DNA from 4 places in the Georhizobium sp. MAB10 genome. Region 2 is predicted to be linked to each of the others. Evidence: predicted binding sites of a transcription regulator. Region 2 holds the regulator's gene; each other region holds the start of a gene.
What was found. The regulator PhoB, encoded in region 2, activates phosphate uptake and scavenging genes when phosphate is short. The targets are predictions, from matches to a motif close to TGTCATNNANCTGTCAT.
Positions count from the first base shown of each region.

Region 1: a site for PhoB is predicted at 6,240-6,256, ahead of ugpB (sn-glycerol-3-phosphate ABC transporter substrate-binding protein UgpB). Genes of this name have one in related genera too.
Region 3: a site for PhoB is predicted at 2,957-2,973, ahead of PU133_RS02890 (DUF2794 domain-containing protein). Genes of this name have one in related genera too.
Region 4: a site for PhoB is predicted at 4,214-4,230, ahead of phnD (phosphonate ABC transporter substrate-binding protein). Genes of this name have one in related genera too.

Region 1 covers NZ_CP118314.1:471,280-479,240, forward strand. The annotation lists gene PU133_RS02130 (pilus assembly protein TadG-related protein) at 149-1,870, shown strand; gene ugpC (sn-glycerol-3-phosphate ABC transporter ATP-binding protein UgpC) at 1,934-2,992, opposite strand; gene ugpE (sn-glycerol-3-phosphate ABC transporter permease UgpE) at 2,995-3,843, opposite strand; gene ugpA (sn-glycerol-3-phosphate ABC transporter permease UgpA) at 3,847-4,731, opposite strand; gene ugpB (sn-glycerol-3-phosphate ABC transporter substrate-binding protein UgpB) at 4,839-6,152, opposite strand; gene PU133_RS02155 (ABC transporter substrate-binding protein) at 6,451-7,422, shown strand; gene PU133_RS02160 (ABC transporter permease) at 7,440-7,961, shown strand, end outside.
Region 2 covers NZ_CP118314.1:1,123,369-1,131,329, reverse strand. The annotation lists gene PU133_RS05165 (Hsp33 family molecular chaperone) at 1-553, opposite strand, end outside; gene argF (ornithine carbamoyltransferase) at 623-1,546, opposite strand; gene PU133_RS05155 (aspartate aminotransferase family protein) at 1,576-2,775, opposite strand; gene PU133_RS05150 (GcrA family cell cycle regulator) at 3,174-3,689, shown strand; gene phoB (phosphate regulon transcriptional regulator PhoB) at 3,736-4,419, opposite strand; gene phoU (phosphate signaling complex protein PhoU) at 4,436-5,149, opposite strand; gene pstB (phosphate ABC transporter ATP-binding protein PstB) at 5,178-6,059, opposite strand; gene pstA (phosphate ABC transporter permease PstA) at 6,056-7,435, opposite strand; gene pstC (phosphate ABC transporter permease subunit PstC) at 7,438-7,961, opposite strand, start outside.
Region 3 covers NZ_CP118314.1:628,345-636,305, reverse strand. The annotation lists gene acnA (aconitate hydratase AcnA) at 1-1,672, shown strand, start outside; gene PU133_RS02895 (DUF1223 domain-containing protein) at 1,893-2,645, shown strand; gene PU133_RS02890 (DUF2794 domain-containing protein) at 3,045-3,374, shown strand; gene PU133_RS02885 (GNAT family N-acetyltransferase) at 3,395-3,964, opposite strand; gene PU133_RS02880 (Bax inhibitor-1/YccA family protein) at 4,104-4,838, opposite strand; gene PU133_RS02875 (ABC transporter permease) at 5,047-7,617, opposite strand; gene PU133_RS02870 (ABC transporter ATP-binding protein) at 7,614-7,961, opposite strand, start outside.
Region 4 covers NZ_CP118314.1:1,529,123-1,537,083, forward strand. The annotation lists gene phnH (phosphonate C-P lyase system protein PhnH) at 1-67, shown strand, start outside; gene PU133_RS06955 (carbon-phosphorus lyase complex subunit PhnI) at 69-1,175, shown strand; gene PU133_RS06960 (alpha-D-ribose 1-methylphosphonate 5-phosphate C-P-lyase PhnJ) at 1,172-2,050, shown strand; gene phnK (phosphonate C-P lyase system protein PhnK) at 2,047-2,823, shown strand; gene phnL (phosphonate C-P lyase system protein PhnL) at 2,833-3,540, shown strand; gene PU133_RS06975 (DapH/DapD/GlmU-related protein) at 3,543-4,154, shown strand; gene phnD (phosphonate ABC transporter substrate-binding protein) at 4,307-5,227, shown strand; gene phnC (phosphonate ABC transporter ATP-binding protein) at 5,337-6,197, shown strand; gene phnE (phosphonate ABC transporter, permease protein PhnE) at 6,202-7,128, shown strand; gene phnE (phosphonate ABC transporter, permease protein PhnE) at 7,125-7,961, shown strand, end outside.

The DNA.
Region 1 (7,961 bases), 650 kb from region 2:
TCAAGCATGTTTCTCTAATATAAGAACGCCTAATGCGCTCACGAAAATTTTACCACATGCAACGTGACTTTATTTTCGTGCCTTCGAATTAAGCAGACTCATAAGATTTAAGCGGAGGGTGGCCGTTCTTCATTTTGTGAGAACAGCAATGACCAAAACCTTCCTGAACGATCGAAGCGGCAACTTTGCAATATTTGCTGCATTCGCACTGCCCGTTACTCTCGGCGCAGCCGGTCTAGGCGTCGACGTCGTTCACATGCGGTCCGTGGTTTCAGAAGTGCAACAGATCACCGATGGCGCCGTTCTCGCCGCGACACGCCGAGCGATGACAGACACCGAGCGCAAACAAGTGTTCGAAGATCACCTGCGGTCGCATGTGGGACCTAACGCTTCGTACAAGGTGCTGAACGCGGAATTGCGCAGTGTCGAAGGCACCAACCACATCGAGGTCACGGGAGACGTCACGCTCGCTGTCGACACGTTCTTCCTTCACAACGCCCGGAAGGAACCGGCGCGGGTAATCGCGGCCGCCTACCAATCCACCAAGGCTGTCGAAATCGGGCTCGTGCTCGACAACACCGGTTCGATGGGACAGGAGGGCATCGACACTCTCAAGAGTGCTGCGCTCGGTCTGCTGGGCGTCGTGCAAGATGGCGCTTCCGCCGGCAAGGACATCCGTGTCGCGGTCGTTCCCTTCGTCACTGCAGTCAACATCAAGGGCGAAGGCTTCGATCCGACCTGGATCGATAGCGATGGCAAGTCCCTCTACAATGGCTGGACCTTTCTCGACGAAGACGAGCGTGAGCGTCGTGGCGAAGGCCTTCCGACCGATTGGGAGGACGGCGCGGCGCGGTCGGGGGATGATGACGACGACGACGACGACGATGATGATGATGACGACGACAGCGCGGGTAAAGCCTGCAACAGCCAGGGGCAGGGCGATCAAGCCAAGGCATTGAGAGATGCCTGTCGTCAGCAGCGGCTTGCCGCGCTGGAGTACCCGCACCAGACGGCTCTTTTCAGCGTGTCCGGCACGCAGTGGAAAGGATGCGTCGAAGCGCGTCCCTATCCGCTCAATCTCGGGCTCGAGCCACCACGCTCCCGGGATCCCGATACGCTTTTCGTTCCCTATTTCGCACCCGACGAACCGGGAACCGCAACCCTGGACGGGGGGAACGATTCCACCAAGTTCAACAATTCCTGGCTGAACGATGTCGTGGACGGCAGCACGGCCGAGGTTCAGCGTTCGGCGCTCAAATACATCGATCCGGAGGTGCGGCGGGTCGAAGAGGCCAAGTCTCTCACCCGCGGGCCGAACCGCGCTTGCCCGACGCCCATCGTTCCCCTTTCGCGGGATATGGCCAAGGTGCGCGCCGGGATCAACGCCATGCAATTCTGGAACGGCTCCGGTACGAACATCGCGGAAGGACTGGCCTGGGGGTGGCGGGTGATGACCCCGGGCGCGCCCTACACACAGGCTGCTGCGATCGACCCGGCGAGCACCTCCAAATTCATCGTGCTCATGACAGACGGACGCAACGTGTCCTTCGGCTCCAGCAACACGATGAACAAGTCGGATTACGGATCCTACGGCTTCCTGGCAGACGGGCGAATTGCCGGTGCCAGCACCTCATCGAGTGCCGAAAAGACGCTGAACAATTGGACGCTGAAAATCTGCGAAGACATCAAGACGCAGCAGATCGAGATCTTCACCGTGCTCTACAAGGAAACGGACACCAACGTTCAGAAGATGCTGAAGCAGTGCGCGACCAAGCCCGGCAATTTCTACATGGCCACCAAGACGGCAGGGCTCATCAGCGCTTTTGGTGACATCGCCCGGCAGATGTCGCCGCTCCGCCTGATCCGGTAACGGCGGCATGGCAAACCTTGCCGATGGAGGAACCGGTCCATCGGCAAGACGGCTCTCGTGACCTCAGGGAAGTCGTTTGCCGGTGTCTGCCGCAAAAACATGCAGCAAAGCCGGATCGATGCGCGCTTCCATCGTGTCGTCCAGTTCGCCATCGATCGGCGCCGAGACCACGATGCGGTCGCTGCCGAGATGTCCGTGCACCAGGCGGCTTGGGCCCAGTTCCTCGACATAGGCGATCCGGACCGGAAGCCCCTGCGGCTCGCCCGTGCGGCGCGCGAGGGTCAGGTCTTCCGCTCTCATTCCGATGGTCAACGGACCCTGTGGCAGCGAACGCCCGGCCAGCGGAATCGTCGCGTCGGACAGGCGAAGGCCGTTGCCGTCGCGGGTGGCGGAGATAAGGTTCATCGCCGGCGAGCCGATGAAGCTTGCGACGAAGGTGGATTGCGGATGGCGGTAGATTTCGAGCGGGGTCCCGATCTGCTCGATGCGTCCTTTGTTGAGCACGACGAGACGATCCGCGAGCGTCATCGCCTCGAGCTGGTCGTGGGTAACGTAGACCGAGGTCGTCGCAAGACGTCTCTGCAGCAGCTTGATCTCGCCACGCATCTCCACGCGCAGCTTGGCATCGAGGTTCGACAGCGGCTCGTCGAAGAGGAACGCGGCAGGTTCGCGCACGATCGCCCGTCCCATGGCCACGCGCTGGCGCTGACCGCCGGAGAGCTGACGGGGCTTGCGATCGAGATAATCGCCAATCTGCAGGATGCGGGAAGCCTCGGCGACGCGCCGCTCGATCTCCGCCTTGGGCGTGCCGCGATTCTTCAACCCGTAGGCCATGTTCGCACGCACCGTCATGTGCGGGTAAAGCGCATAGTTCTGGAACACCATGGCGATGTCGCGCTCTGCGGGTTCCTTTGCGTTGACCACGCGGCCGGCGATGGAGACGGTGCCGTCCGTGATTGTCTCGAGACCCGCGATCATGCGCAGCAGGGTCGATTTTCCGCATCCCGACGGACCAACCAGAACGACCATCTCGCCGGTTTCGATCGCGAGGTCGATGCCGGATACCGCTTCCGCGCCACCGGGATATACCTTGCGCAGGTTTTTCAGTTCAATCGCAGACATGGCTATTTCTCCGTCTCGACGAGGCCCTTCACGAAGAGCCTCTGCATGCAGATGACGACCAGCACCGGCGGCAGCATGGCGAGCACGACGGTGGCCATCACCGTGTTCCATTGCGGGTAGCTGTCGGCCACGTCGGCCATGCGCTTGATGCCCATGACGACCGTGTAATAGTCCGAGCTCGTCGTGATCAGCAGCGGCCAGAGATACTGGTTCCAGCCATAGATGAAGAGGATCACGAAAAGCGCGGCGATGTTGGTGCGCGACAGCGGAAGCAGGATGTCGAAGAAGAACTTCATGGGACCTGCTCCATCGACCCGTGCGGCTTCCATCAATTCGTCCGGCACCGTCAGGAAGAATTGCCGGAACAGGAACGTCGCCGTCGCGGACGCGATCAGCGGGATCGACAGGCCCGCATAGGAATTGAGCATTCCGAGATCGGCGACCACCTGGAATGTCGGCACGATCCGCACTTCGACCGGCAGCATCAGCGTGACGAAGATTGCCCAGAATGCGAGTGCGCGAAACGGGAAGCGGAAATAGACGATCGCAAAGGCGGAAAGCAGCGAGATGACGATCTTTCCGATGGCGATCGTCAACGCCATGATCAGCGAGTTCGTCATCATCAGGCTGATCGGCGGGATCCCGGAGGTCGAGACGCCCGATGCGAGCACCTGCCGGTAGTTCTCCACGGCATGGGGTCCCGGCAGCAACGGGATGACGCCAGACATGAAATCGGTCGGCCCATGGGTGGAGGCGATGATTGCGAGGTAGACGGGAAACGCGACGAGCGCGACGCCAGCAATCAGGACGAGGTGCGCGGTAAGCTTCAGGAGCGGCCGGTTCTCGATCATCGGTCAGTACTCCACGCGCCGTTCGATGTAGCGGAACTGGATGAAGGTGAAGACCGTCACGATCGCCATAAGGATGACCGACTGCGCCGCAGACGAGCCGAGGTTCAGGCCGATGAAGCCATCGTCGAAGACCTTGTAGACGAGGATGTTCGTCGCCTGGTTGGGACCGCCTTCTGTGGTCGCGTGGATCACCGCGAACGTATCGAACATCGCGTAGACGACGTTGACCACGACGAGGAAGAACGTCGTCGGCGACAAGAGCGGCAGCGTGATGGTGAAGAAGCGCTTGATCGGCCCCGCGCCGTCGATCGCCGCAGCCTCTGTCAGCGAGCGCGGGATGGCATGCAGCCCGGCGAGGAAGAACAGGAAGTTGTAGGAGATCTGCTTCCAGCTCGATGCGATCACGACGAGGATCATCGCGTCGGTACCATCCAGGCCATGGTTCCAGTTATAGCCCGTCTGGCGCATCAGATAGGACAGGATGCCGATCGTGGGATTGAACATGAACCACCACATGACGCCTGCAACCGCCGGCGCGACTGCATAGGGCCAGATGATGAGGGTGCTGTAGGTCTGCTGGCTGCGGATCATGCCATTCGCGGCGACAGCCAACGCAAGGGCAATGACGATGGAAAGGACGGCAACGCTCGTTGCGAAGACAGCCGTGACGGCCATGGAGTTGAGGTAACTCGCGCTCTGGAAGAGCCGCGTGTAATTGTCGAACCAGACAAACTGCGTTGAGAAGCCGAACGCATCTTCGCGCAGGAACGACTGGCGAAACGCCTGTGCTGCCGGCCAGAGAAAGAAGATAGCCGTCACGGCAAGCTGCGGCGCCAGCAGCATGTAGGGCAGCGCCCGATTGGAAAAGACTGTCCGCTTGCTTTGCATCGATCAACCGGGATTGACGGGCAGGAACCCATTCGGAACGGTGCAGGCGGACCGATGGGATCGGCCCGCCTGCAGGTGACAGGTTGAAGCTGTTTGCTTCAAAGAGTTCAGCCGTTGATCTCTTCGAATTCGCGGATCAGCTCGTTGCCCCGCTCCACGACAGCGTCGAGCGCTTCTTCAGCGGTCTTGCTGCCGGCCAGGAGTGCCTGGAATTCCTCGTCGATGACCGTGCGGATCTGGACGTAGTTGCCGAAGCGCAGGCCCTTGGAGTTTTCGGTCGGCTCGTTGAGCGTGATCTGCTCGATCGAGACGTCGGAACCTGGGTTTTCAGCGTAGAAGCCCTGCTCCTGGCCGAGGTCATAAGCAGCCTGCGTGATCGGCAGGTAACCGGTTTCCTGGTGCCACTTGGCCTGAACTTCCTGCGACGACAGATAGGAGAAGAAGTCGGCAACGCCGGCATAGTCTTCTTCTGCCTTGCCCTGGAGAACCCACAGCGTCGCACCGCCGATGATCGAGTTCTGCGGAGCGCCTTCGACATCCTCGTAGTAGGGCAGCATGCCGTAGCCGACTTCGAAGTCGGTCGCATTTTCGACGACACCGGCGCGCGAGGCGGACGAATTCATGTAGATCGCGCATTCCTGGGCGTAGAACTTCGGCGGGGCATCGTCACCACCGACCGGTCCACCATACTGGAAGATGCCTTCCTGCTGCCAGCGGGCCAGGTTTTCCCAGTGTCGGGTCTGGACGTCGCCATTGACGGTCAGTTCGGTGCCGAGGCCGCCGAAGCCGTTCTCCATCGTGCCGATCGGCTGATTGTGCCAGGCCGACAGGTTTTCGAGGTGAATCCAGGAGATCCAGCCGGAGGTGAAGCCGCAGGTGGCTGCACCCGATTCGATGATCTGCTGGGAAAACTGCTCCAGCTCTTCCCAGGTGCGCGGCGGCTGCTCGGGGTCGAGACCGGCTTCTGCGAAAACGTCCTTGTTGTAGTAGACGATCGGCGTCGACGAGTTGAACGGCATCGACAGCATGTTGCCGTCCGTGTCGGTGTAGTAGCCGACAACCGAAGGCAGGAAGTTGGCGGGATCGAAGTCCTCGCCGGCGTCCGCCATCACTTCGTAAACTGGATAGACCGCGCCTTCGGCAGCCATCATGGTGCCGGTGCCGACTTCGAAGACTTGGACGATATGCGGCTGCTCGTTGGCGCGGAACGCGGCGATGGCTGCCGTCATCGTCTCGGGATAGGTGCCCTTGTAGGTCGGCACGACCGTGTGCTCGTCCTGGCTCTCATTGTAATCAACGACAATGGCTTCGAGCTTCGCGCCCAATTCGCCACCCATGGCATGCCACCACTGGATTTCCGCGGAATTGGCTTGCGTCATGCTGGTCGACAGCAGCAGTGCTGCCAGAAGTGCTTTCTTCATGGTTCTCTCCTGGACCCTGCGCGCCGAGACAGCCGGCGACGCTGGGGCAGCGATAGAGCCGAAGCATGACAGTGAGTTGAACCTGAAATGACGCTTGGGTGACAGTGCAGCCGCAAGCCGAGACGCTATTCGTCCTCGTCTGCAAACGCCGTGTTCGTCACCCACGCCGCTGCCCGCATGCTCTTCAGGGCGACATGCGCCGCAGCGTCACGCAACCGTTATAGAGCGCTACTAGAAGAGCCGCAGTCGAACGGGGCGGGGCTGCCGGCTGTGCCCCTTGCACAACGGAGCTTTGAACATGCGCACACTTCTCGCCGCCCTGGTGCTTGCCGCCGCATCATCGTCCGCTCTCGCTGCTGAGGGCACGCTCGTTCTCTATACGAGCCAGCCGAACACGGATGCACAGCAGACCGCCGATGCCTTCATGGCAAAATATCCGGACGTGACCGTCGAGTGGGTGCGCGACGGTACGCCGAGGATCATGGCGAAGCTGTCGGCCGAGATCGAGGCTGGCCAGCCGCAGGCAGACGTGCTCTTGATCGCCGACATCGTCACGATGGAAGGCCTCAAGGCTGATGGCCGGCTTCTCGCCTTCCCCGAAGCCGAGATCGAAGGGATCGACGAAGAGCTTGTCGACGCCGACCGCGCCTATTTCCCGACGAAGCTGATCACGACCGGCATCGTCTACAACACCAACGCACCGATGGTTCCGACGAGCTGGCTCGATCTGACCAAGCCGGAGGCGGCGAACATGATCGCGATGCCGAGCCCGCTGACATCGGGTGCAGCCATGATCCACACGGTGACGCTTACCGGAAACCTGGACAATGGCTGGGATTTCTACAGTGCACTGGCTGAGAACGGTGCACAGGCATCGGGCGGCAATGGCGACGTTCTGCAGGCGGTTTCGGGCGGCGACAAGCTTTACGGCATGATCGTCGATTTCATGCCCATCCGCGAAAAAGCCAAAGGCGCGCCGGTGGATTTCGTGTTCCCGACCGAAGGCGTCTCAGCCGTCACTGAGCCGGTCGCCATCCTGTCGACCACACAAAACCCTGAGGCGGCCAAGGCGTTCGTGAACTTCGTGCTGTCCGAAGAAGGTCAGTCGCTCGCGGTTCAGCAGGGCTATATTCCTGCCCGCGCCGATGCAGGCCTGCCCGAAGGGTACCCGGATCGGTCGACCATCAACGTGCTTCCCTATGACGCCGCTGCCGCCCTTGCCGACGACGCTGCGAACAAAGAACGCTTTTCCGAACTGATGGGCCAGTAGGACTTTGCCGAGGGCAAATGTCTGAACTTTCGAACCGCCTGTCCGGCCCAGCCGCCGCCCCGCTCGCACATCGCCTGCGGGGGGCGGCAATCGCCGACCGGATTGGGCCGCGAATCGCGGCCCTTTTCGTCATCAGCGTCATCCTCGTTCTCGGCCTCCTGCCGATCGCGCGGATCATCCTTGCCGCGATTGCGCCTGGGCTGGTCTTCGATCTCTCGATCATCGGCGAGCAGTGGACACGCGCCTCCACGTTGCGCGCCATGTGGAACACGCTCGACACGGCCTTCTTCGGCGCCGTGATCGCGCTTCTGATCGGCGGGCCTTTCGCCTTTGCGGTGGCGATGACCAATATGCCGACGCGGCGCTCACTCGGCTTCCTACTGCTTCTGCCGCTGATCATCGCGCCGCAGGTGACAGCGCTCTCCTGGCTGCACATGACCGGCCCGTCCAGCACGCTTCTCAACATGCTGGGGATCGCGCCAGCACCCGGAACGCCGAACCCCATCCTCGGTCGACAAGGCATCATCCTGCTCTTCGGC
Region 2 (7,961 bases):
CATCGCGATCATAAAGCTGCGCCACCGAAAGCCGAACCTTCGTCGGTATCTGCTCGGACTGCCGGAAATAGGCGCCGGCGATCTCTTCCAGCGTCGCGCCATCCAGTTCGACGATGCCCTGATAGCGCTGCATGAACTCGCCCTGGTCGATCGTGAAGGCGAGGATGCCCTTGCCGAGCAGTTCATGCGGCTCGAGCCGGTTGTCGGCGACCGCTTGCGCAAGCGCCTGCTCGTTAAAGCGCGCATAGGCGCGCACGGCATCAGGCGTGGTAAAGTCTGCCACCAAAAGGTCGACCGGCCCATCGCCCTGCGTCTGCACCATGAACTTGCCATCGAATTTCAGCGACGTGCCGATCAGCACCGTCAGCGTGATCGCCTCGGCAAGCAGGCGAGCGACAGGCTCGGGGTAATCGTGGCGCGCCATGATCTTGTCGAGCATCGGGCCGAGTTGCACAGCACGGCCGCGCGCATCGAGCGCCTCCACCTGGAATGGCAGGACGTGATCGTCGCCGGCATAGTCGAACTCGCCCAGTCTGGGGCTTTGGTCATTCATCGGGTTTCTCCGGGGAAGAAGTGCCGGCAACGAGCGCACGGCTGAACTATTTGCCGGATATTTAGGTACTCAGACGCCCATGCACCAGGCGATGATGGCCTTCTGCGCGTGCAGCCGGTTTTCCGCCTCGTCGAACACCACCGATTGCACGCCGTCGATGACACCATCAGTCACTTCCTCGCCGCGATGCGCCGGCAGGCAGTGCATGAAGAGCGCATCCGGATTGGCTTCCGCCATCAGCGCCTCGTTCACCTGATAGGGCTGGAAGACGTTGTGGCCGCGCGCGCGATGTTCCTGGCCCATGGAGAACCAGGTATCGGTCACCACGCAATCGGCGCCGCGCACCGCATCCATCGGGTCGTTCGTGACATTGACGATGCCGCCATTGGCGCGCGCCCAGTCCACATAGCGCGCCTCCGGCTCGGAGCCTTCCGGCACCGCGACATTCATCGTGAAACCAAAGCGCGCCGATGCCTCGATCAGCGAATGCAGCACGTTGTTGCCATCGCCCGACCAGGCGACCGTCTTGCCCTTGATCGGCCCGCGATGCTCTTCGAAGGTCAGGATATCGGCCATGATCTGGCAGGGATGGGTGTCGTCCGTCAGCGCATTGATCACGGGCACGGTCGCGTGTTCAGCCAGTTCCAGCAGGCGGCTGTGCTCGGTCGTGCGGATCATGATGATGTCGACGTAGCGCGACAGCACCTTGGCCGTATCGGCAATCGTCTCGGCGCGCCCGAGCTGCATCTCCGTGCCGGAAAGAAACAGCGTTTCCCCACCGAGCTGGCGCATGCCGACATCGAAGGACACGCGCGTGCGCGTCGACGGCTTTTCGAAGATCATGGCAAGCACTTTGCCGGCGAGGGGCTTGTCGCCCTGACCCGACTTCAAGGCATCCTTGATCGTGCGCGCATTGTCGATCATCCCGCGAAGATCGTCTGCCGTCGTGGTCGATAGATCGATGAAATGACGTGGCGTGCCGTTGGCGCCCATGGTGATGATCCCCGTGCCCCGGCCTGCTTTCAGGCGGAAATTGCCTGTTTGGATGAAGAAAGTTCAGAAGCGACCATGTCGATGCGCGACAGCCCTTCGCGCATTTCCTCGGCCGTGATGGTCAGCGGCGGCAGAAGGCGAACGACGTTGTCGCCAGCCGGTACCGACAGCATGTGATGCGCGCGAAGGCCCGCGACCATCTCCGTGTTCGGCACGACGGTCTTCAACCCGAGCATCAGGCCGCGCCCGCGGATTTCGGCGACCACATCGGGATAGCGATCCTTGATTGCCTCGAGGCCCTGCTTTGCCACCAGCGACAGGTCGCGCACATGCTCCAAGAAGCCATCCGCCAGGATGACGTCGAGAACGGCATTGCCAACGGCCATGGCGAGCGGATTGCCGCCATAGGTCGTGCCGTGCGTGCCGGGCACCATTCCCGCGGCCGCTTCGGACGTTGCGAGACAGACGCCGAGCGGGAACCCTCCACCGATGCCTTTGGCGACCGCCATGATGTCCGGCGAAATGCCCGACCATTCATGCGCGAAGAGCTTGCCCGTGCGACCGACGCCCGACTGCACCTCGTCGAAGATCAGCAGCGTACCGGTCTCATCGCACAGAGCCCTCAGCTGGCGCAGCCGTTCGTCGGGAACCGGCCGAACACCGCCCTCGCCCTGCACGGGCTCGATCAGAATCGCGGCCGTATCCTCGGTGACAGCGGCTTCGAGTGCGGCCCAATCGTCGAACGGTACCTGGTCGAAACCCTCGACCTTGGGCCCGAAGCCTTCGAGATATTTGGGCTGGCCACCGGCAGCGATCGTCGCGAGCGTCCGCCCGTGGAATGCCCCTTCGAAGGTGACGATGCGGAACCGCTCGCCCTGCCCGCGCGCATGATGATAACGGCGTGCGGTCTTGATCGCACACTCCAGCGCTTCGGCACCGGAATTGGTGAAGAAGGCGCGATCCGCGAAGGTCGCCTCCGTCAGGCGGCGCGCAAGCCGCTCCTGCCCGGGAATCTCATAGAGATTGGACAGGTGCCACAATTTGTCGGCCTGCTCCTTGAGCGCGGCGACGAGATGCGGATGGGAATGCCCGAGCGAGTTCACGGCGATGCCAGCGGCGAAATCCAGATATCGCTTGCCATCCTCGCTCGTCAGCCAGACACCATCGCCACGCTCGAAGCGGAGCGGAGCGCGGTTGTAAGTCTCGAAAAGCGGCGACGCCGGTGCCATCTGGCGCAAACTCCCATTCAAGGCCACACCGCAAAAGGCTCGGACGGTTCGCGTCGCAAACTTCAAGGACTGCGGCCTGAAAATTGAAAAGCCGCCCTGCGGCGGCCCGACGCACTATCTTCATTTCGCCCGGCGCTGTCAAGAAAACGCCCCTTGTGCCGGCTACCACGCAATTCGCCTAAAAAGCCCCAAGTTGGGGAAAACTCAAAAAAGCGAATCGGCCGATTCCCGGGACTCTTGTCACGGAGTCTGCCGACCATTAAGTTGAAATAACAGCACTAGACTGCATGCGGCGGACCTAGTCATCACACAGTATTAAGGCGACGCGGTTCCGTTGATACTTCGGGCCAGCGCCGAGGGATTCTGCTGCGCCCTATATCGAAACTGGAGTTGCGGCCATGAATTGGACCGACGAGCGCGTCGAAAAACTTACCAAATTGTGGGCCGACGGCCTCAGCGCGAGCCAGATTGCCGCACAATTGGGTGGCGTGACACGAAATGCTGTCATCGGCAAAGTACATCGCCTGAACCTGCCGGGACGTGCAAAGTCCGGCGGCACTCCTGCGCCGCGCGCAAAACGGCCGGCACCGGCTCCGCGCCCGGCCTCCAACTTCAACGCCCGCCCTGCAGCACCGCGCGCGATTTCCCGTGGTGGCGCAGCTGCTGCGGTGCGTGAAGATGTCGCCATGGAAGCAGCGCCGCAGACACGTCCCGTCAGCGACGTCGTCGTGCCGATCGCCAAGCGCTTGGCGCTGGTCGACCTGACCGAGCGCACATGCAAGTGGCCGGTTGGCGACCCGATGCACGAAGACTTCCACTTCTGCGGCCACGATTCAGGCGAGAACACGCCCTACTGCAAATACCACGCGCGTCTCGCCTTCCAGGTCTCGGGCGAAAGGCGCCGGGCGCGCTGATCGCGCGCCGTCGTCGTCAAATTTAAGTTGAGAATGAAGAAGGCGCTCAGCCTTCCAGCGCGTAGCCGGCGCCCCGCACCGTGCGGATGACATCACGCATATTGGCGAGATTGATCGCCTTGCGCAGCCGGCCGACATGCACGTCCACCGTGCGCTCGTCGACATAGATGTCATGGCCCCACACGCCATCGAGCAGTTGCGCGCGTGAATAGACACGGCCGGGCGACGACATCAGAAATTCCAATAGCTTGAATTCTGTCGGTCCAAGCCGGATTTCGCGGCCCTTGCGGTGGACGCGGTGGGTTTCGCGATCGAGCGTGATGTCGCCGCTCTGCAGCACCGAAGAGATGACCTCGGGCTTGGCACGGCGCAGCATGGCGCGAACACGCGCCATCAGTTCAGGCGTCGAAAACGGCTTCACCACATAGTCGTCGGCACCGGTCGCGAGACCGCGAATGCGCTCGCTCTCTTCAGCACGCGCCGTCAGCATGATGATCGGCAAGCGTTCGGTTTCAGGCCGCGCGCGCAGGCGGCGGCAGAGCTCGATGCCAGAGACGCCGGGAAGCATCCAGTCTAGGATGAGCAGGTCCGGAACGCGCTCCTTCAGCTGGATCTCGGCCTCGTCGCCGCGGAGAACAGTGTCGACCTTGTAGCCTTCGGCTTCCAGATTGTAACGCAGGAGCACGCTCAGCGCTTCTTCGTCCTCGACGACCGTTATCTTTGGCAGCATCTTCCCATCGTCTCCGTCAGTGGCCGCTGGCCATCACTGTCGCAGTCTTGTCGCCGCGCGGGCGTTCGCCGAGCAGCCGGTCGCCTGTCGCCATGTAGTAGATCGTCTCGGCGATGTTGGTCGCATGATCGCCGATGCGCTCGATGTTCTTGGCGCAGAACAGGAGATGCGTGCAGGCCGAGATGTTGCGCGGATCTTCCATCATGTAGGTCAGCAACTCACGAAACAGCGACGTGTACATCGCGTCGATTTCGTCGTCGCGCTGGCGCACCTGGTTCGCCGCAACGGCCGAGCGCGTCGAATAGGCATCGAGCACTTCCTTCAGCTGCGTCAAAGCGAGTTCGGAGAGGTGCTCGAGCCCCCGCACCAGCTGCTTCGGCTGGGCCGATCCCTGTACGGCGACGACGCGCTTGGCGATGTTCTTGCCCATGTCGCCGACGCGCTCGAGGTCGGCGGCGATACGGATCGCGCCCATCACTTCGCGCAGATCGTGTGCCATGGGCTGGCGCTTGGCGATGACGACGATCGCACGCTCGTTGATGTCGCGCTCGGCGTCGTCGAGAATGATGTCCTCGGCGATGATCCTCTGGGCGCTCCCCGCATCGGAAGCCACCAGCGCGGCGACGGCGTCGCCCACCATGCGTTCCGCGATTCCGCCCATCTCCGAGACCCGGCGCATCAGATATTTCAGCTCTTCGTCGAAGGACGAGACGATATGCGGATCGCTCATTGTTCTCTCCGTGGCCACAGCCGGTTGGTCAGCCGAACCGGCCTGTGATGTAATCCTGGGTGCGCTTGTCTTCCGGGTTCGTGAAGATCTTGTCGGTCGGACCTTCCTCCACGAGATTGCCGAGATGGAAGAACGCCGTCTTCTGCGAAACGCGCGCCGCCTGCTGCATCGAGTGCGTCACGATGATGATCGTGTAGTTCTCGCGCAGTTCGTCGATCAGCTCCTCGATGATGGCCGTTGCGATCGGGTCGAGCGCCGAACACGGCTCGTCCATCAAAATGACTTCCGGACCGACCGCGATGGCGCGCGCGATGCAGAGGCGCTGCTGCTGGCCGCCCGAGAGGCCGGTGCCCGGCTCGTGAAGACGATCCTTGACCTCGTTGAAGAGCCCTGCCTTGCGCAAGCTCGACACGACGACTTCTTCCGCATCAGCCTTAGTGCGGATGAGACCGTGGATTCGCGGACCGTAGGCGACGTTTTCGAAAATCGATTTCGGAAAAGGATTGGGCTTCTGAAACACCATGCCGACGCGGGCACGCAGTTCGACGACGTCCAGCGAGGGATCGTAGATGTCCTCGCCGTCGAGTTCGATCTTGCCGCCGACACGCGCGCCTTCGATCGTGTCGTTCATGCGGTTGATGCAGCGCAGGAACGTGGACTTGCCGCAGCCCGATGGGCCGATGAAGGCCGTAACGGCGCGGTCAGGAATGTCGACCGACACGTCGAACAACGCCTGCTTGGCGCCATAGAAGACCGACACGTCGCTGGCACGCACGCGAACGCTGCGTTGGGCAAGCTCGGCTGCGCCGTGGTCCCTGGCGTGCTCTGCGTTCGGGGCGAGTTCCGCATGTGGAAAGTTCATTCCAGAGGCCATGACGGGATCCTTGGTGATGGTGCTATCTGACGTCACTTGCGTTTCTCCAGTCGCGACCGAAGGAAGATTGCGATCGCATTGAGGCTCAGCATCAGGCCGAGTAGCACGATGATGGCGGCAGAAGTACGCGCTTCGAAGAAATTACGGTTTTCGTTGCCCTGCCAGAGATAGATCTGCACCGGCAAGGCAGACGCCTGGTCCATGGGACTGCTCGGAATGTTGGCGACGAAGGCGTTCATGCCGATCAGCAGCAGAGGAGCAGTTTCCCCGAGCGCCTGAGCGACGCCGATGATGGCGGCAGTCAGAATGCCCGGATAGGTGATCGGCAGCACATGATGGAAGACCATCTGCGTGCGCGATGCGCCGAGACCAAGGGCCGCCTGGCGAAGAGAAGGCGGCACTGCGCGCAGCGATGAGCGCGTGGCAATAATGATCGTCGGCAGCGTCATCAGCGTCAGAACGAGGCCACCGACGAGCGGCGCGGAAAGCGGCAGACGGAAATAGTTGATGAAGACCGCCGCGCCCAGCAGACCGAACACGATGGAAGGCACCGCCGCCAGATTGTTGATCGTGATCTCGATCACATCGGTCAGCCGGTTCTTCGGCGCGAATTCTTCGAGATATACGGCGCTTGCGACACCGATCGGCACGGCGAGCACGATGACGATCAGCATCATATAGAGCGAGCCCATGAAGGCGCCCGCGAGACCCGCGCTGGCCGGTGCCGAGCGGGAGTCGACATTGGTGAAGAGGTGCGACGCGAAGGCGAAGCGGATCTCGCCGCGCTCCAGAAGGTCGTCAGCAAGCGCCCGCGCATCCGCCGAAAGCTGCTGGCGGGCATCCGGCAGGCTGCGGTCGATCGTGCCCTTCAGCCAGTTATCGGCGTCAGCCGAGGCCAGAAGAGAGAATTCGCGGGTCTGACCGAGCAGCGACGGGTCGTTCGTGAACGCATCACGGATGACGAAGCGCTGAGAGCTGTCGATGATGGCAGCAATGTCACGCGCGTCCCCCTCGAACTCCGGCACAATGTTGCGGATCGAAGTCTCAAGCAGACGGTTCCAGTTGAGCAGGGCTGCGTCGCGCAGCCATCCATTCAACTGCGCGCTGTAGTCAGCCGGAGACTGACCTGGGCTCTGTACTGGACGCTCACCAAGATCGATGACCTCGGGATCGAAATAGACATCGACCGTCACCTGCGCCTGCTGGAACGCCGGAAGGCCACGCTGCAGCACGTCGTAGAAAAGAATGGCGACGAAACCGAGCGCCAGGACCACGGCGGTAATGCCGAGGCCATGGAAGAGGCGCTCCTTGCGGTGCCGTGCGCCGAGGCTCTTCTTGACCCGCTGGCGCCGCTCTTCGGCGGCAGCCGCAGTGCCGGCGCTGGCTGTCGTTGTGCTGTCGAGATTAGCCATGATCAGTCATACTGCTCCCGGAAGCGGCGGACGATGTAGAGCGCACCGACGTTGAGAACCAAGGTCAGCACGAACAGCGTCAGGCCAAGCGCGAAGGCGACGAGGGATTGGGGTCCGGCGAAATCACTGTCGCCGGTGAGCTGGTTGACGATCGAAACGGTGATCGTCGATGTCGGCTCGAAGGGATTGAAGCGCAGCACTGGGCTGTTGCCGGCCGCAAGAACGACGATCATCGTCTCGCCGATCGCACGGCTGACAGCCAGAAGGATTGCGCCGACGATGCCCGGAAGAGCAGCCGGCAGGATGACCCGGCGGATCGTCTCGGACTTCGTTGCGCCAAGTCCGAGCGAGCCGTCGCGCATGGCAGTCGGCACTTGGCGGATGATGTCGTCGGACAGCGACGAGATGAACGGGATGATCATCACGCCCATCACGATGCCGGCCGTGAGAGCGCTGGTGGCGCGGATATCGACGCCGATCGCGTCACCAAAGCTTGCGAGGAAGGGTCCCACAGTCACCAGAGCGA
Region 3 (7,961 bases), 500 kb from region 2:
CGCGCTCGTCGAAGCCTATTCGAAGGCGCAGGGCATGTGGCGCGAGGCAGGTTCGGCAGATCCAGTCTTCACCGACACGCTCGAGCTCGACCTCGGCACCGTCGTGCCCTCCATGGCTGGCCCGAAGCGTCCCGAAGGCCGCATCCCGCTGGAAGGCATCGCATCCGGTTTCGAAAAGTCGCTGGCTGAAGAGTACAAGAAGCCTGGCCAGATCGACGTGCGTTATGCCGTCGAAGGCGAGGATTACGATCTCGGCCACGGCGATGTCGCCATCGCCGCCATCACGTCCTGCACCAACACGTCGAACCCCTCGGTTCTGATCGGTGCCGGCCTGCTTGCACGCAACGCTGTTGCCAAGGGCCTAAAGACGAAACCCTGGGTGAAGACATCGCTCGCTCCCGGAAGCCAGGTCGTTGCCGGCTACCTCGAAAAGGCCGGTCTGCAGAAAGACCTCGACGCGCTCGGCTTCAACCTCGTCGGCTTCGGCTGCACGACCTGCATCGGCAACTCCGGCCCGCTGCCGGCTCCGGTGTCGAAGACGATCAACGACAAGGGTCTCATTGCTGCCGGCGTGCTTTCGGGCAACCGCAACTTCGAAGGGCGCATTTCGCCGGACGTCCAGGCGAACTACCTCGCCTCGCCGCCGCTGGTCGTTGCCTACGCACTTGCCGGTACGGTGAAGAAGGACCTGACCACCGAGCCGATCGGCGAAGGCTCCGACGGTCAGCCGGTCTATCTGCGCGACATCTGGCCGACCTCGAAGGAAATTCAGGACTTCATCCTGAAATACGTCACCCGTGACGTCTACGAGAGCAAGTATGCCGACGTGTTCCGTGGCGACGAGAACTGGCAGAACGTTCAGGTTCCGGCCGGCGACACCTACACCTGGGACGATTCTTCGACCTACGTGCAGAACCCGCCGTACTTCGTCGGAATGGGCAAGGGCGCAGGCGGCACGAGCGATATCGTCGGTGCACGCGTTCTCGGCCTGCTCGGCGACAAGATCACCACCGACCACATCTCGCCGGCCGGTTCGATCAAGGCGGCATCGCCTGCCGGTGCCTATCTCATGGAGCGTGGCGTCGGCGCTGCCGACTTCAACCAGTACGGCACGCGTCGTGGCAACCACGAGATCATGATGCGCGGCACCTTCGCCAACATCCGTCTGCGCAACCACATGATGGGCCCGAACGGCAAGGAAGGTGGATACACGATCCACTATCCGTCGAAGGAAGAGATGTCGATCTTCGACGCCGCCATGCGGTACAAGGAAGAGGGCGTTCCGCTCGTCATCTTCGCTGGCGCCGAGTATGGCAACGGCTCGTCGCGCGACTGGGCTGCAAAGGGCACTGTCCTTCTCGGCGTACGCGCCGTGATCGCGCAGAGCTTCGAGCGTATCCACCGCGCCAACCTCGTCGGCATGGGCGTGATCCCCTTCGTTCTCGAAGAAGGAACGAGCTGGGCAAGCCTCAACCTACGTGGTGACGAAACCGTGACCATCGAAGGCCTCACCCAGCTGAAGCCCCGCGAAACCAAGACCGCCCGCATCACCTATGGCGATGGCACGGTCAAGGACGTCACGATCATCAGCCGCGTCGAGACGCTGGATGAGGTCACCTACATGGAAAATGGCGGGATTCTGCAGACGGTTCTGCGCGATCTTGCTGCCTGATACTGCCTGAATCCGCTTGAGGCCGTTCAGCGCGGCCTCGAGCTTCGACACCAATGTGCGCCCCGGATCAAAAATTCGGGGCGCGCGCGTCACTCGAACGTGACTTTTGCTTGATCTGCGCGGCCTGTAGCGTTTTTAACGGATGGACAGCGCAAGAAGGACCCGCGATCGACAATTTCGGGCCATATGCGCCATGGCGTGCGCCAGAATGGTCAAGTTGATGATGGTCAGATCGAAGATTGCGCCGGCGCTGCTGCTTCTGTCGCTCGCCGTCTGCCCAACCGCCACCATAGCCGGCGACAAGCCTATGGGTGTCGTCGAGCTCTTCACAAGCCAGGGCTGCTCCTCCTGCCCGCCGGCAGATGCGGTGCTTGCCGACCTGGCCGAAGAAGGCGACGTGATCGCACTCGCCTATCATGTCGATTACTGGAATTATCTCGGCTGGAAGGACACGCTGGCCTCGCCGGAAAACACCGCGCGCCAAAAGGCCTATGCAACGACCTTCGAGCGCAAGAGCGTTTACACCCCCCAGGCCGTTCTCAATGGCCGCGACCACGTCAATGGCGCCTCGCGCGGGCATATCGACACCACCCTTTCCGCGATGGAACGCGACGGCCGCGGCCTCGTGGTCGATGTCGACGTCGCCCATGATGATGATACGCTCGTCATCGATGTCGGCGAGGGCGAAGGAAAAGCCCATGTGGTGCTCGTCGTCTTCGATCGCGAGACCACCGTGCCGATAGAGGCCGGCGAAAACGACGGCGCAAGCTACACCTACGTGAACAGCGTACGCGAACTCCAAATCGTCGGTGTCTGGAAGGGCGATGCCGAGCGCATCACCTTGCCCGCCATGATGATCGACGACTGGGTCAACCGGAACGGCGCAATCCTGCTGCAGAGAATGGTGAACGGCCGCGCGCCCGGCGCGATTATCGGTGCAGCGCTCATCGAGCCTTCTGCAAGAACTGATTGAAGGCATTCCTCAGGGAGAGCGGGCACAAAAAAAGGTCGCCGAAGCGACCTTTTCGAATGCTGCATCAGGGAGTTGGCTCGGCCCAGCGGTTTCGAGGGGCTGGGGGGCTTTAAATTCGAAAGTCACCGGACCGAGCCGTCTGAGGCAACGATCGGAATCTCGTCTCCAATTCGGGCATCGGTGCGGCCCAATTGCGGCCAAAACCCGCTCAATTAACCGTTTCGGTTCACTTGGTAACGCGCACGGTCGCCTTTCGTGATCGGCCTTTTAACGCTTTCTTTTCCTTGCATTTCGGCAGCCGGCAGGCAAACTGTCACACGGTTGTCATGCCCAAGGTCGGAAATCCCAGGAGACCCGATGACGGATCACGTGCCAGAACAGGGCGCAAACATCGTCCATATGACGGATTACAAAAGCGGCTCCGAGCCTCTTCCCGTCACCTTCAATCGCCGCGAACTCGATACGATCCTGAGACTCTATGGCCGCATGGTCGCGTCCGGAGAGTGGCGCGATTACGCGCTCGACCATCTTCGCGAGAAGGCCGTATTTTCCGCATTTCGACGCACAAGTGAGGTCCCGCTCTACCGGATCGAAAAATGCCCGAAGAATGCCCGTCGACAGGGAGCGTTCAGCGTCGTTGCGGCCAATGGCACGATTTTGAAGCGCGGCCACGAACTGGAAACCGTGCTGCGCGTGCTCGACAAGAAGCCGAAGCTCGTCGGTATCTAACCGTCGAGCCGTCAAATATCTCACCGACCAGCGATGCCGTTCGCCAGCGTGCCCGGATAGCGCGTCAAATCCGCCGGCGTTTCGGTACCCGCGCCCAGCGCCTTCTGCATGATGACGGTATCCAGCCATCGGCCGAATTTGAAACCTGTGCCTGGCATCGTGCCGATCAAGTCGAAGCCACAGGCACGGTGCACGGCGACCGATGCGGGATGGGCACCGCCGATCACTGCAACCATCTGCCGGAACCCAAGCGCCTCGGTCCGCGACAGCAGGTCTGCGAGCAGGGCCTTGCCCAGACCCTGCCCGCGCGCCTCTGGTGCGAGATAGATGGAATCCTCAACCAGCCACGAATAGGCCGGTCTGTCCCGGAAAGCGGATGCATAGGCGTAGCCGATCAAGGCCCCGTCGGCTCCTTCTGCCGCGAGATAGGGGTATCCCTTGCCCGTGATCGTTGAAAACCGACGTTCCATCTCGGTGCGATCGGGCGCATCAAGCTCGTAGGTTGCCGTGCCGTTCTGCACATTCTCCCGATAGATTGCGGTGATCGCATCGAGATCGGCGGACGTGGCGGGACGGATCGAGAAAGACATGGGGTAAGCACCATCGAGTTCGGTTTCGCTCGCCAGATAGCCTAGCTTCAGGTCTGATACCAGCGCGCAAGATGACGATCGCGCAACGAAAAAGGGCGACCCGAAGGCCGCCCTTTCGAAACACCTATCCGTGTTCTGCTTATTCGCGGTTGCCCATGAACTGCAGCAGGAACATGAACATGTTGATGAAGTCGAGATACAGGCGAAGCGCACCCATGATGGCCTTGCGGCCGGCGGCATCGCTTGAGTCGCCTTCATAGTACATCGTCTTGATTTCCTGCGTATCGTAAGCCGTCAGGCCTGCGAAGATCAGGACGCCGATTGCCGAGATCGCGAACTGCAGAGCGCTCGAGGCAAGGAAGATGTTCACGACCATGGCGATGACCAGACCGATCAAGCCCATGAACAGGAACGAACCCATGCCAGACAGATCACGCTTCGTCGTGTAGCCGTAAAGCGACAGCGCGCCGAACGAGGCGGCGGTGATGAAGAATGTCTGCACGATGCTCTGGCCCGTGAAGACCAGGAAGATCGACGAGAGAGACAGGCCCATGACGGCCGAATAGATCCAGAACGTGGTCTGCGCCGCACTGACGCTCATGTTCTGAATGCGAAAGCTCAGGAAGAAGACAAGCGCAAGCGGAGCGAGCATCACGACCCAGCGCAGCGGGCTGGCGTACATGAGTTGCGCGAACGCAGGATTGGTCTGTGCCAGCGCGAATGTCGCATAGGCAGCCACACCCGTGATCGCCAGTCCGAGAGCCATCAGATTGTAGACGCGCAGCATGTAGCTGCGCAGGCCCTGGTCGATCGCAGCTCCGGCCTGCGTCCCGGCCGGGGCCGCGCGGGTCTGGTAGTTACGAAGGTCAGCCATAGTTTCCTCTTTCAAAGCCCCGGAAGTGAAACGGTGTCGGGTCGTGTCATCGACCAACCCAGGCGCCGCTGCGGGGCTCCAGCATGCCTGTGGATAATATGAGGACTAGCTGAGCCAAGAGCAAGACCCTCGACTCTAGGCAGGTAGCCGATTCCGGCCACCGGAACGCTAACCCCCTGCGCCCAATAGTCGCGCAGTATATCGAACGTTAAAGATTGCGGAGAATTGGTGCTGCTTTCTGGCCGAGCACCCGCCATGTTCCGGCAAGCCCGATCCCGACCGTCACCACGATCGCGATCACGAGCGTCGATATCGCGACGTCCGGCAGGAAGCTCGACGGCAGCGTCATGATGCGCGAAACGATGTACCAAGCGGCCACCCCGCCGGCGAAAAGCGCGAAGATCGCCGTTGCCAGTCCGAGAATCAGATACTCGTAGGAAAACGCGCGGATCAGCGTGCTGCGCGTCGCCCCAAGCGTCTTCAACACCACCGCATCGTGCGTCCGTGCCCGGTTTCCGGCAGCGAGCGCACCCGAAAGCACCAGGATCGACGCAATGAGCGCCACGGCCGCGGCAGCGCGGATCGCGACGGCCAGCTGCTCCACGAGACGATCGACCACGTCGATCGCGTCCTTGACACGCACGCTGGTGACCGTCGGCAAAGCATTCGTCACCTCACGCAGGATCTGCCCTTCCTGCGCCGCAGTGAGGCTTGGATCGGTCAGCGTCGCCAGCCACGCATGCGGTGCGCCAGCAAATGTGTTGGGCGAAAAGACCATGATAAAGTTGATCGACAGTGACTCCCACTGGATCTCGCGCAGATTGGCGATCTCTGCGGTCACTTCGCGGCCGAGCACATTGACGGTGATGGAATCGCCGATGCCAAGGCCGAGTTCGCCTGCCTCTTCGGCCGAGAACGAGACGAGTGGAGGACCGTCATAGTCTTCGGCCCACCACTCCCCTTCCGTCAGCGCCGTGCCGGCGGGCAGTGTTGGCGCATAGGTGATGCCACGGTCACCGCGCAGCACCCAGCGACCCTCAGCGTAATCTTCGGGATTCGGCACTTCGCCATTGATGCCGACGATCCGCCCACGCAGCATCGGAACCGCATCGATGTCGCCTTCAGGCGCAGCGGTCGCAACGATCTCCCTGAACTGGTCGATCTCGCTCGACTGGATGTCGACGAAGAAGAAGTTCGGCGCGCGCTCCGGCAGATTGCCGGCCAGTTCACGCCTCAGATTGCCGTCGATCAGCGCCAGCGTCACCAACAGCGCGAGCCCGAGCCCGAGAGAGAGAACGACGGACGGCGTCAAGGCGCCCGGCCGGTGAATGTTGCCGATGGCAAGCCGAAGCGCTGCGGAATTCACGCGCGGGCTGCGCTTTGCCGCCCACTGGATGAGCACCGCCACCGAGCGGAGAACCACGAAGGAGAACGCGATCGCCGCCAGAAAGATGATCGCGATGAAGCGATCGAAAGATGTGAGGATCGCAAGCGCCGCTAGCGCCACCATGGTGACGGCGGTAGCTGCGAGGTAGCGCTTCGCAGGCCAGCCTGCACCGTCGAAACCCTGACTTCGAAACAATGCGGTTGCCGGCACGTCCTGTGCGCGGCCAAGCGGCAGGATCGCGAAGGCGAGAGCGGTCAGCAGACCGAAGACCGCAGCGAGCAAGAGCGCGCCCGGATGCACGGAAACACCGCTGCCGATGGGAAGCAGATCCGCAAGAAATACTGCCGCCACGAAGGGCACGATCGCTCCGATGACCACACCGATCAGGACACCGATGGTGGCGACGATGCCGATCTGGACCAGATAGACCATGACGACGAAGCGGCTCGATGCGCCGACGCATTTCAGTGTTGCGATCACGCCGCGTTTGGAATCCATGAAAGCGCGCACGGCATTGGCGACGCCAACGCCGCCGACGACGAGCGCCGTCAGACCCACAAGCGTGAGAAACTGCGAGAAGCGTTCGATGTTTTCGGTCAGCTGCGGCGCGGCGTTGGCGCTGGTGCGCACGGCCCAGCCGGCATCCGTGTAGTCCGCCCGCGCTTCGTCACGGATAGCCTGCAGCTGATCGTAGGTCGCAGGCTCCGGCAGGCGGACCTTGTAGACATATTCGACAAGGCTGCCGAGCTGGAGAAGGCCTGCCGCCTCAAGCGCGTCCACCGAAACGAGGAAGCGCGGCGCAAACGCGAAGCCTTCTGACAGGAGGTCGGGCTCGTTGATCAGCGAGGCGCGCACCTCGAAGGTTTCGCTGCCGAGCGTCAGGCGATCGCCGATCGAAAGGCCCATCCGTTCCAGAAGCACAGGCGCAACGACCGCGCCGTAGGCGCCTTCGATAAGACCATGCCGCGCATCGAAATCGAGCGCCGGCTCAGTGACGAGGGACCCATAGAGCGGGTAGAGGTCATCCACCGCCTTCACTTCGACAAGCGACTGGTCGCTGCCATCCTCGAGCCTGGCCATGGAGCGCAGATTGACCGACTGAGCCACGTCGCCCAGCCCTTCGACGAAGGCGAGGTCGTCGCCCGTCGCCGGCCGGTTGTCGATTTCGAATCGGATGTCACCCGCAAGAATGGCCTGGCCTTCAGCCGCGATAGCATCGGTGATCGAGCGTGACACGGAATTGACGCCGGCAATCGCCGCGGTGCCGAGAACGATACAGGCGAGGAAGATATAAAAGCCCGAAAGGCCACCACGCATTTCGCGCAGCGCCAGCCGCAGGGCCAACTGGAAATTCTGGCTGGAGGCCGCCTTGCTCGCTGGCGCCTGGCTCATGCATAGGCTCCGCGCGACTGGGCAATCGGCCGTGCCTGGCCAAGGCCATCATCCACGATTTCGCCCGACCGCACCTTGATCTGCCGATCGCAGCGCGCCGCAAGCTGCGGATCATGCGTCACCAGGAGCAGCGTCGTGCCGCGCTCCGCCTGCTTCGTGAAGAGAAGATCGGCGATCTGCCGGCCCGTCTCGCCGTCCAGGTTGCCCGTCGGCTCGTCGGCAATGAGAACGGCCGGCGACGGCGCCAGCGCCCGTGCAATCGCCACACGCTGTTGTTCGCCGCCGGACATCTCGCCGGGATGGTGTGAAAGGCGCTCGCCAAGGCCAACGGCCCGAAGCTCACG
Region 4 (7,961 bases), 410 kb from region 2:
CCTGTGTGCGGGAGGCGCCGTGATGGGCATGCCGCGCACGCTCACCATCAAACGCGTGGAGGTCTGACATGTATGTTGCCGTCAAGGGTGGTGAAAAGGCGATCGCCAACGCCCACCGGCTTCTGGCCGACCGTCGTCGGGGCAACCGCGACCTGCCTGCCATCGGGCTCGACCAGATCGTCGAGCAGCTGGCGCTCGGGGTCGATCGCGTCATGGCCGAAGGATCGCTTTACGATCGCGAACTGGCCGCACTCGCACTTCGTCAGGCGCGGGGCGACATGATCGAGGCGATCTTCTTGCTGCGGGCCTATCGCACCACGCTCAGTCGCTTCGGCTATTCGCGCCCGATCGAGACGGGCGAAATGCGGATCGAGCGGCGCATTTCAGCCACGTTCAAGGATCTGCCTGGCGGGCAACTGCTCGGGCCGACTTTCGACTACACGCACCGCCTGCTCGATCCGGCACTGGCCGGCGACGAAGCGATCCCCGAAGGCGAGCGGATCAGCGTCGACGATGCATCGCCGCCGCCGCGCGTGTCAGCGCTGCTTGCCGAAGAAGGTCTGGTGGAAGAAGACGGAAGCGTCGAGGGCGACCATATCGCCGACATCACCCGCGAGCCGCAGGACTATCCGATGGGTCGTGACGGCAGGCTTCAATCTCTCGCCCGCGGCGACGAAGGCTTTCTGCTCGCGCTCGCCTATTCGACGCAGCGGGGCTTCGGTCGCTCTCACCCTTTCGCCGGTGAAATTCGTATCGGCGAGGTGGAGGTGGAGCTTGATGTTCCCAAGCTCGATTTTGCCGTGCCGCTTGGGCGCGTGCGCGTTACCGAATGCCAGATGATCAACCAGTTCAAGGGCTCGGCCAAGGCGCCGCCGCAGTTCACACGTGGCTATGGCCTCGTCTTCGGTCAATCGGAGCGCAAGGCGATGGCCATGGCGCTCTGCGACCGGGCCCTGCGGGCCGGCGAACTGGGCGAAGAGACCGGCGCACCGGCGCAGGACGAAGAGTTCGTGCTTTCCCATTGCGACAACGTGCAGGCCACCGGGTTCGTCGAGCACCTGAAGCTGCCGCATTACGTCGATTTCCAGGCTGAGCTCGATCTGGTGCGCCGTATGCGCGCTGCGCACGAAGCGGAGAACGAGACTGTCGAAGACCAGCGCGAGGCCGCCGAATGACCGGGGAACCCTTCTACAATTTCGCCTATCTGGACGAGCAGACCAAGCGCATGATCCGGCGCGCGATCCTGAAGGCGATCGCGATCCCCGGCTATCAGGTGCCGTTCGCCAGCCGGGAAATGCCGATGCCGTACGGCTGGGGGACCGGGGGCGTGCAGGTGACCGCCGCCATCATCGGCCAGGACGATGTGCTCAAGGTCATCGACCAGGGCGCGGACGACACGACGAATGCCGTTTCCATCCGCGCATTCTTCCAGAAGGTCACCAATGTTGCGGTGACAACTGACACCGCGGCGGCGACGATCATCCAGACCCGCCACCGCATACCCGAACATCCGCTGACCGATGGCCAGATCATCGTCTACCAGGTGCCGATCCCCGAGCCGCTGCGCTTCCTCGAGCCGCGGGAGACCGAGACGCGGACGATGCATGCGCTTGAGGAATATGGCCTGATGCACGTCAAGCTCTATGAGGACATCGCCCGCCACGGCGAGATCGCGACGACCTACGCCTATCCGGTCAAGGTGGAGGGGCGCTATGTGATGGATCCGTCGCCGACGCCGAAATTCGACAATCCTAAAATGCACATGTCGCCGGCGCTGCAGCTCTTCGGGGCAGGGCGCGAGCGTCGCATCTATGCGATCCCGCCCTATAGCGACGTGGTGAGCCTCGATTTCGACGACCATCCCTTCACGGTGCAGAGCTTCGACAAGCCCTGTGCATTGTGCGGCGCAGACGATGTCTATCTCGACGAGGTGATCATGGACGACCGCGGCACGCGCATGTTCGTCTGCTCCGACACGGCGCACTGCGATGGGCGACGCTCGGAAGGTCATGTCGGAAATCAGGCCGCTGTCGAGGAGGCACGGCGATGAGCGACCAGCCCCTGATGACCGCACGCGGCGTCACGAAAATCTATGGCGAGCGCATCGGCTGCGAGGCCGTCGACCTCGACATCCACCCGGGCGAGATCGTTGCGATCGTTGGCGAATCCGGGTCCGGCAAGACCACGCTTTTGAACTGCCTCTCCGCGCGGCTCGCGCCTTCGGCCGGCAGCATCGACTACCGCATGCGAGACGGTCGGCTGCAGGATCTCTATGCGATGGGTGAGGCCAAACGCCGGTGCCTCATGCGCACCGACTGGGGCTTCGTGCACCAGAATCCAGCGGACGGCCTGCGCATGGGCGTCTCGGCCGGCGCCAATGTGGGCGAGCGGCTGATGGCTGTCGGCGAGCGCCACTATGGGCGGATCCGCGATACCGCGGCCGACTGGCTGGAGCGGGTCGAGATTTCGACCGACCGCATCGACGACCGACCCAACGCGTTTTCCGGCGGCATGCGCCAGCGGCTCCAGATCGCGCGCAATCTCGTCACCGTGCCGCGGCTCGTCTTCATGGACGAGCCGACGGGCGGTCTCGATGTCTCGGTCCAGGCCCGGCTTCTCGATCTGTTGCGCGGGCTTGTCGGCGAACTGGGGCTTGCAGCCATCGTCGTCACCCATGACCTTGCGGTGGCACGGCTGTTGTCGCAGCGGATCATGGTCATGAAGGACGGCCACGTCATCGAGCATGGTCTGACCGACCGGGTGCTCGACGATCCGCGCGAGCCCTACACGCAGCTCCTCGTCTCTTCCATCCTGCAGGTGTGAGGACAGACCATGTCAGATCCACTCGTCGTTTCGGGCGTCGCCAAGAGTTTCACCATGCATTTGAGAGGCGGGCTGCGTCTGCCCGTCGTCGACAATGTCAATTTTCGTGTGGCGCGCGGCGAATGCGTCGTGCTCGGCGGCCCTTCGGGTGCCGGCAAGAGTTCGATCCTCAAGATGCTCTACGGGAATTACGCAGTGGATGGCGGCGAGATCCTCGTCACGCATGATGACGAGACCGTCGATCTTGCCCAGGCTTCCCCACGCCAGGTGCTGCAACTGCGCCGCAACGTCATCGGTTATGTCAGCCAATTCCTGCGCACGGTGCCGCGCGTCTCTGCGCTCGATGTCGTCGCCGAGCCGCTGATCGCGCGGGGCCATGACGCAGATGCTGCGCGGCAGCAGGCGAGGGCGCTGCTTGAACGACTGAACCTTCCGCACGCGCTTTGGTCTTTGCCACCGGCGACGTTTTCCGGCGGCGAGCAGCAGCGCGTGAACATCGCGCGGGGCTTCATCACCGAACATCCCGTGCTGCTTCTCGATGAACCGACGGCATCGCTCGACGCACAGAACCGGCGCGTGGTCATCGCGATGATCGAGGAGAAAAAGCGGGCGGGTGCCGCCTTGCTCGGCATCTTTCACGACGAGGAAGTGCGCGAGACGGTCGCAGACCGGATCATCGACGTCACGGCCTTTCGGCCGGCGCGCGAGGCCGCCTGATCATGGGACGACTTTCGCCGGAATCTTCCGTTCACGAAACGGCCGAGATCAAGGGGTGTACGCTCGGGCGCTACACGGAAATCAGCGCGCGCAGCCGCGTGGCCGAGACGGTGCTCGGCGATTATTCCTACATCATGCAGGATTGCGATGTGTGGTGCACGACGATCGGTAAGTTCGTGTCGATCGCCGCGGCCGTGCGCATCAATGCCACCAACCACCCCACCTGGCGCGCGAGCCAGCACCATTTCACGTACCGGGCCGGCGACTATTTCGACGGTGCCGAAAACGATGCCGAGTTCTTCTCCTGGCGGCGGGAAAATGCTGTCACAATCGGCCACGACGTGTGGATCGGCCACGGTGCGACACTTCTTCCGGGCGTGTCGATCGGCAATGGCGCGGTGATCGGCGCGGGTGCCGTCGTGTCGAAGGATGTCGAACCTTATACGATCGTCGGCGGTGTTCCCGCCAAACCAATCCGCAAGCGTTTCGAGGCAGATATCGCCGCCGAACTGGACGCGCTTGCCTGGTGGGATTGGGACCACGACAAGCTGCACGCGGCGCTTGACGACTTCCGCACGCTGGCCATCGACGACTTCATCGCCAAGCATCGCTGACGCCCTGCCGAGGCTGAAGCCATCGCTTCCCGCGAGCCTTCATCAATCTGTTGCAATACCGTCAACCCACTGTCGTGAACGCTCGGTAGGGAGTGGATGCCAGGCCGGATGGGGTGTCCGGACCGCACATATTCCAATTGATCGTGGAGATCATGATGATCGCTCAAATCGCTCGCGGCGCCGTCAACGTAGCGCTCGCAACCAGCCTTCTCGCCGGCTCCGCCCTTGCTCAGGACATCGATGTCTTCCGCGTCGGCCTTCTCGGCGGTGAAAACGAAGCCGACCGTCTGCGCAAGAACGACTGCATGGTTCAGCAGCTCGGCGAAATCCTCGGCGTGCCCGTCGAGCTCTATCCGGCTTCGGACTATGCCGGCGTGATGCAGGGCCTCGTTGCAGGCCAGCTCGATGCCGCCCAACTCGGCGCCTCCGGTTACGCCGGCATCTACCTGCAGGATCCGGAAGCCGTCGAGCCTGCCTTCGTCGCTCTCGAGGCCGACGGTTCGGATGGCTACTACGCCATGATGTACACCAAGGCCGACAGCGGCATCGAGTCGCTCGAAGACATGGAAGGCAAGTCTCTCGCCTTCGCCGACCCGAACTCCACGTCCGGCTACCTCGTGCCGAAGGCCGAACTCGAAGCCCAGGAAATCGTCATCGACGACTATTTTTCCCAGACCGGCTTCGGTGGCGGCCATGAGCAGGCCGTGATTGCCGTTCTCAACGACCAGTATGATGCTGGCGTCACCTGGACCTCGGGCGTCGGCGAAGAATCCGAAGGCTTCTCCCGCGGCGCTCTGCGCTCGATGGTCGACAAGGACCTTCTCGACATGTCGGACCTGCGCATCATCTGGCAGTCGAACCTCATCCCGAACGGTCCCTGGGTAAACCGCAAGAGCCTGCCGCAGGACGTCAAGGACAAGGTCAATGGCTGGCTCGAGACGCTGAACGAGACCGACCCGGAGTGCTACATCAACGTGTCGCAGGGCGAAGGCCAGGGCTTCAAGGCCGTGGACCACTCGTTCTTTGAAGGCGTCGTTGCCATGCGCCAGCGCGAACTCGAAGGCTCCCGCTGAGCTGATCGCAAACCAGCGATAAGTCAGACAGGTCCGCAGCTTCTGCGGGCCTGTCTTTCCGCGAATGGCAGCCACCCGTTCGGGTACCGGCAACCTCGAAGGACATCCCATGCTTGCGATCAAGAACCTGACCAAGAGCTTCAAGACGCGCAATGCCGTCGACAATATCTCGCTTGATATTCCAGACGGCCAGATGGTGGGGGTCATCGGGCGCTCCGGTGCCGGCAAGTCGACGCTTTTGCGGATGATCAACCGGTTGGCAGAGCCGACCGGTGGCTCGATCATCTTCGACGGCCGGGACGTGACGGCGCTTAAAGGCCGGGAACTGCTCGAATGGCGGGCAAATTGCGCCATGGTGTTCCAGCAGTTTAATCTCGTCGGTCGCCTGAACGTTCTGACCAACGTGCTTACCGGGCGGCTTTATCACCATGGCCTCATCGCCAGCATGTTCCAGGTGTTTACGCCTGCCGAACGTGCCTTCGCGATCCGCGCGCTCGATCGTCTGGGCATGGCGCATACGGCTCTGCAACAGGCCGATACGCTGTCCGGTGGTCAGATGCAGCGCGTCGCCATCGCCCGTGCGCTTGCCCAGGAACCGAAGATCGTGCTTGCGGACGAGCCGATCGCGTCGCTCGATCCGATGAACGCTAAAGTCGTCATGGATGCGTTGCGCACGATCAACCGCGAAGACGGCATCGCCGTCATCTGCAATCTCCATACGCTCGATACGGCTCGCAACTACTGCGACCGCGTCATCGGGCTCTTCGAAGGCCGCGTCGTGTTCGACGGGCCGCCATCTGCCCTGACCGAACGGGCGGCACGCGAGATATACGGCGCGGAGGCAGACGAGGCCTTCAGCGAGAGCATGACGTCGACGACGCTGAAGCCCGCAGGCACCGAAGTGCCGGCCGAGCGTCTGACGGAGGCGGACCTGCAGCAGCGCGCCCGCGCAGAACTCCTGGCAGGCTGAGCCCATGGCCTCCATAGATGTGAACGCGGGGCCGCAGCCCAACGACGCCGTTTCCGTATTCGAGCGTCATCGCAGCGAATTGCGCCGCCAGCGCCTCGGCATGAACATCCTGTTCATCGGCGCATTTCTGCTGGCGCTTGGCCTCTCGATCTGGGTGTCGCGCTTCTACCCGGATCGGCTGGCTGCCGGCCTGCCGCGCATCTTCGAGTATTTCGGCACGATCATGCCGAACCTGCAGTTCGACCTGCTGTTCGAAGGGAGGGGAGCCGACGGACGCGCCGTGCCCGGTTCGCTGACCTACTGGTACTCGGATTTCAACGTCTACATTCGCCTCATCGTCGAAACGATCTTCATGGCGCTCACCGCGACCATTCTCGGCGCAACGGCAGCCTTCCTCCTCTGCTTCCCGGCATCGCGAAACCTTGCTCCGAACAGCTTCATCTACATCGTGTCGCGCCGCTTCATGGAGATCTGTCGCGGCGTGCCGGAAATCCTCTACGCGCTGGTCTTCGTCTTCGCGATCGGCATCGGCCCGCTCGCAGGCGTGCTGGCAATCGCAATCCACTCCGCCGGCGCGCTCGGCAAGCTGTTCTCAGAGGTCAACGAGAACGCGTCGATGCGTCCGGTCGAGGGCATACGCGGCGTTGGCGGCAACTGGTTCGAGGAAATCCGCTACGGCGTCGTTCCGCAGGTCATGCCAAATTTCGTCTCCTACACATTGCTGCGCTTCGAAATCAATGTGCGAGCATCTTCCATCGTCGGCTTCGTCGGGGCCGGCGGCATCGGGGCGGAACTCAACCGGGTGATCAGCCTCTATTCCGACGATCGCGTCGTGGCCGTCCTGCTGCTGGTCGTCATCACCGTCACGCTGATCGACCTGCTTTCCGAACAGATGCGAACGCACTTCATCGGCCGGGAGAACCTGCAATGACCGCGATGACACTGCAGTCGATTTCGTCGAGCGACATTGCCAGTGTTCGCCACAGCCATCCGCAAGCGTTCGGCTCCACCTTCTCGACGATCACGCGGTGGGCGATCTGGCTCTCGGTCATCTTCTATGTGATCGGCTCGCTCTATTATTTCGAGGTCTACCGGCTTCTCGATGCCTCCGGGCGCGCCCTCAACCTCATCGCGGCGTTCTTCATCTGGGAAGACATGGGCGAGTGGCAGTATCGGCAGATCTATATCGGGATCGCACAGACCCTCGGCATGGCATTTCTCGGCACATTGCTCGGCACCGTCATGGCGCTCTTCATCGGGTTTTTCGCAGCGCGCACCACGATGCCTTTCGTCGTCGTGCGCCAAATCGTGCGGCGTATTCTCGATATTCTGCGCGGTGTGGATCAGCTTGTCTGGGGTCTGGTGTTTGTTCGGGCAGTCGGACTGGGTCCGCTCGCCGGCGTGCTCGCTATTGCCGTATCGGATACGGGCACCCTATCGAAGCTCTACTCGGAAGCGCTCGAAAACGTGGATCGCAAGCAGGTCGAAGGCATCCGCTCGACGGGCGCCGGTCCGTTGAAGATCGCGCGCTATGGCTATCTGCCCCAGGTGCTGCCGATCTTCATTTCGCAGTCGCTCTACTTCTTCGAATCCTCGACACGAAGTGCAACGATACTCGGCCTCGTCGGTGCCGGCGGCATCGGCATGATCATCATCGAGCGCTTCCGCGCGAACCTCTTCGATCAGGTCGCATTCGTCGTCTTGAACGTGCTCGTCTGCATCTTCGTCATCGACTGGTTGTCGAAGAAAATCCGTGCGCGGTTG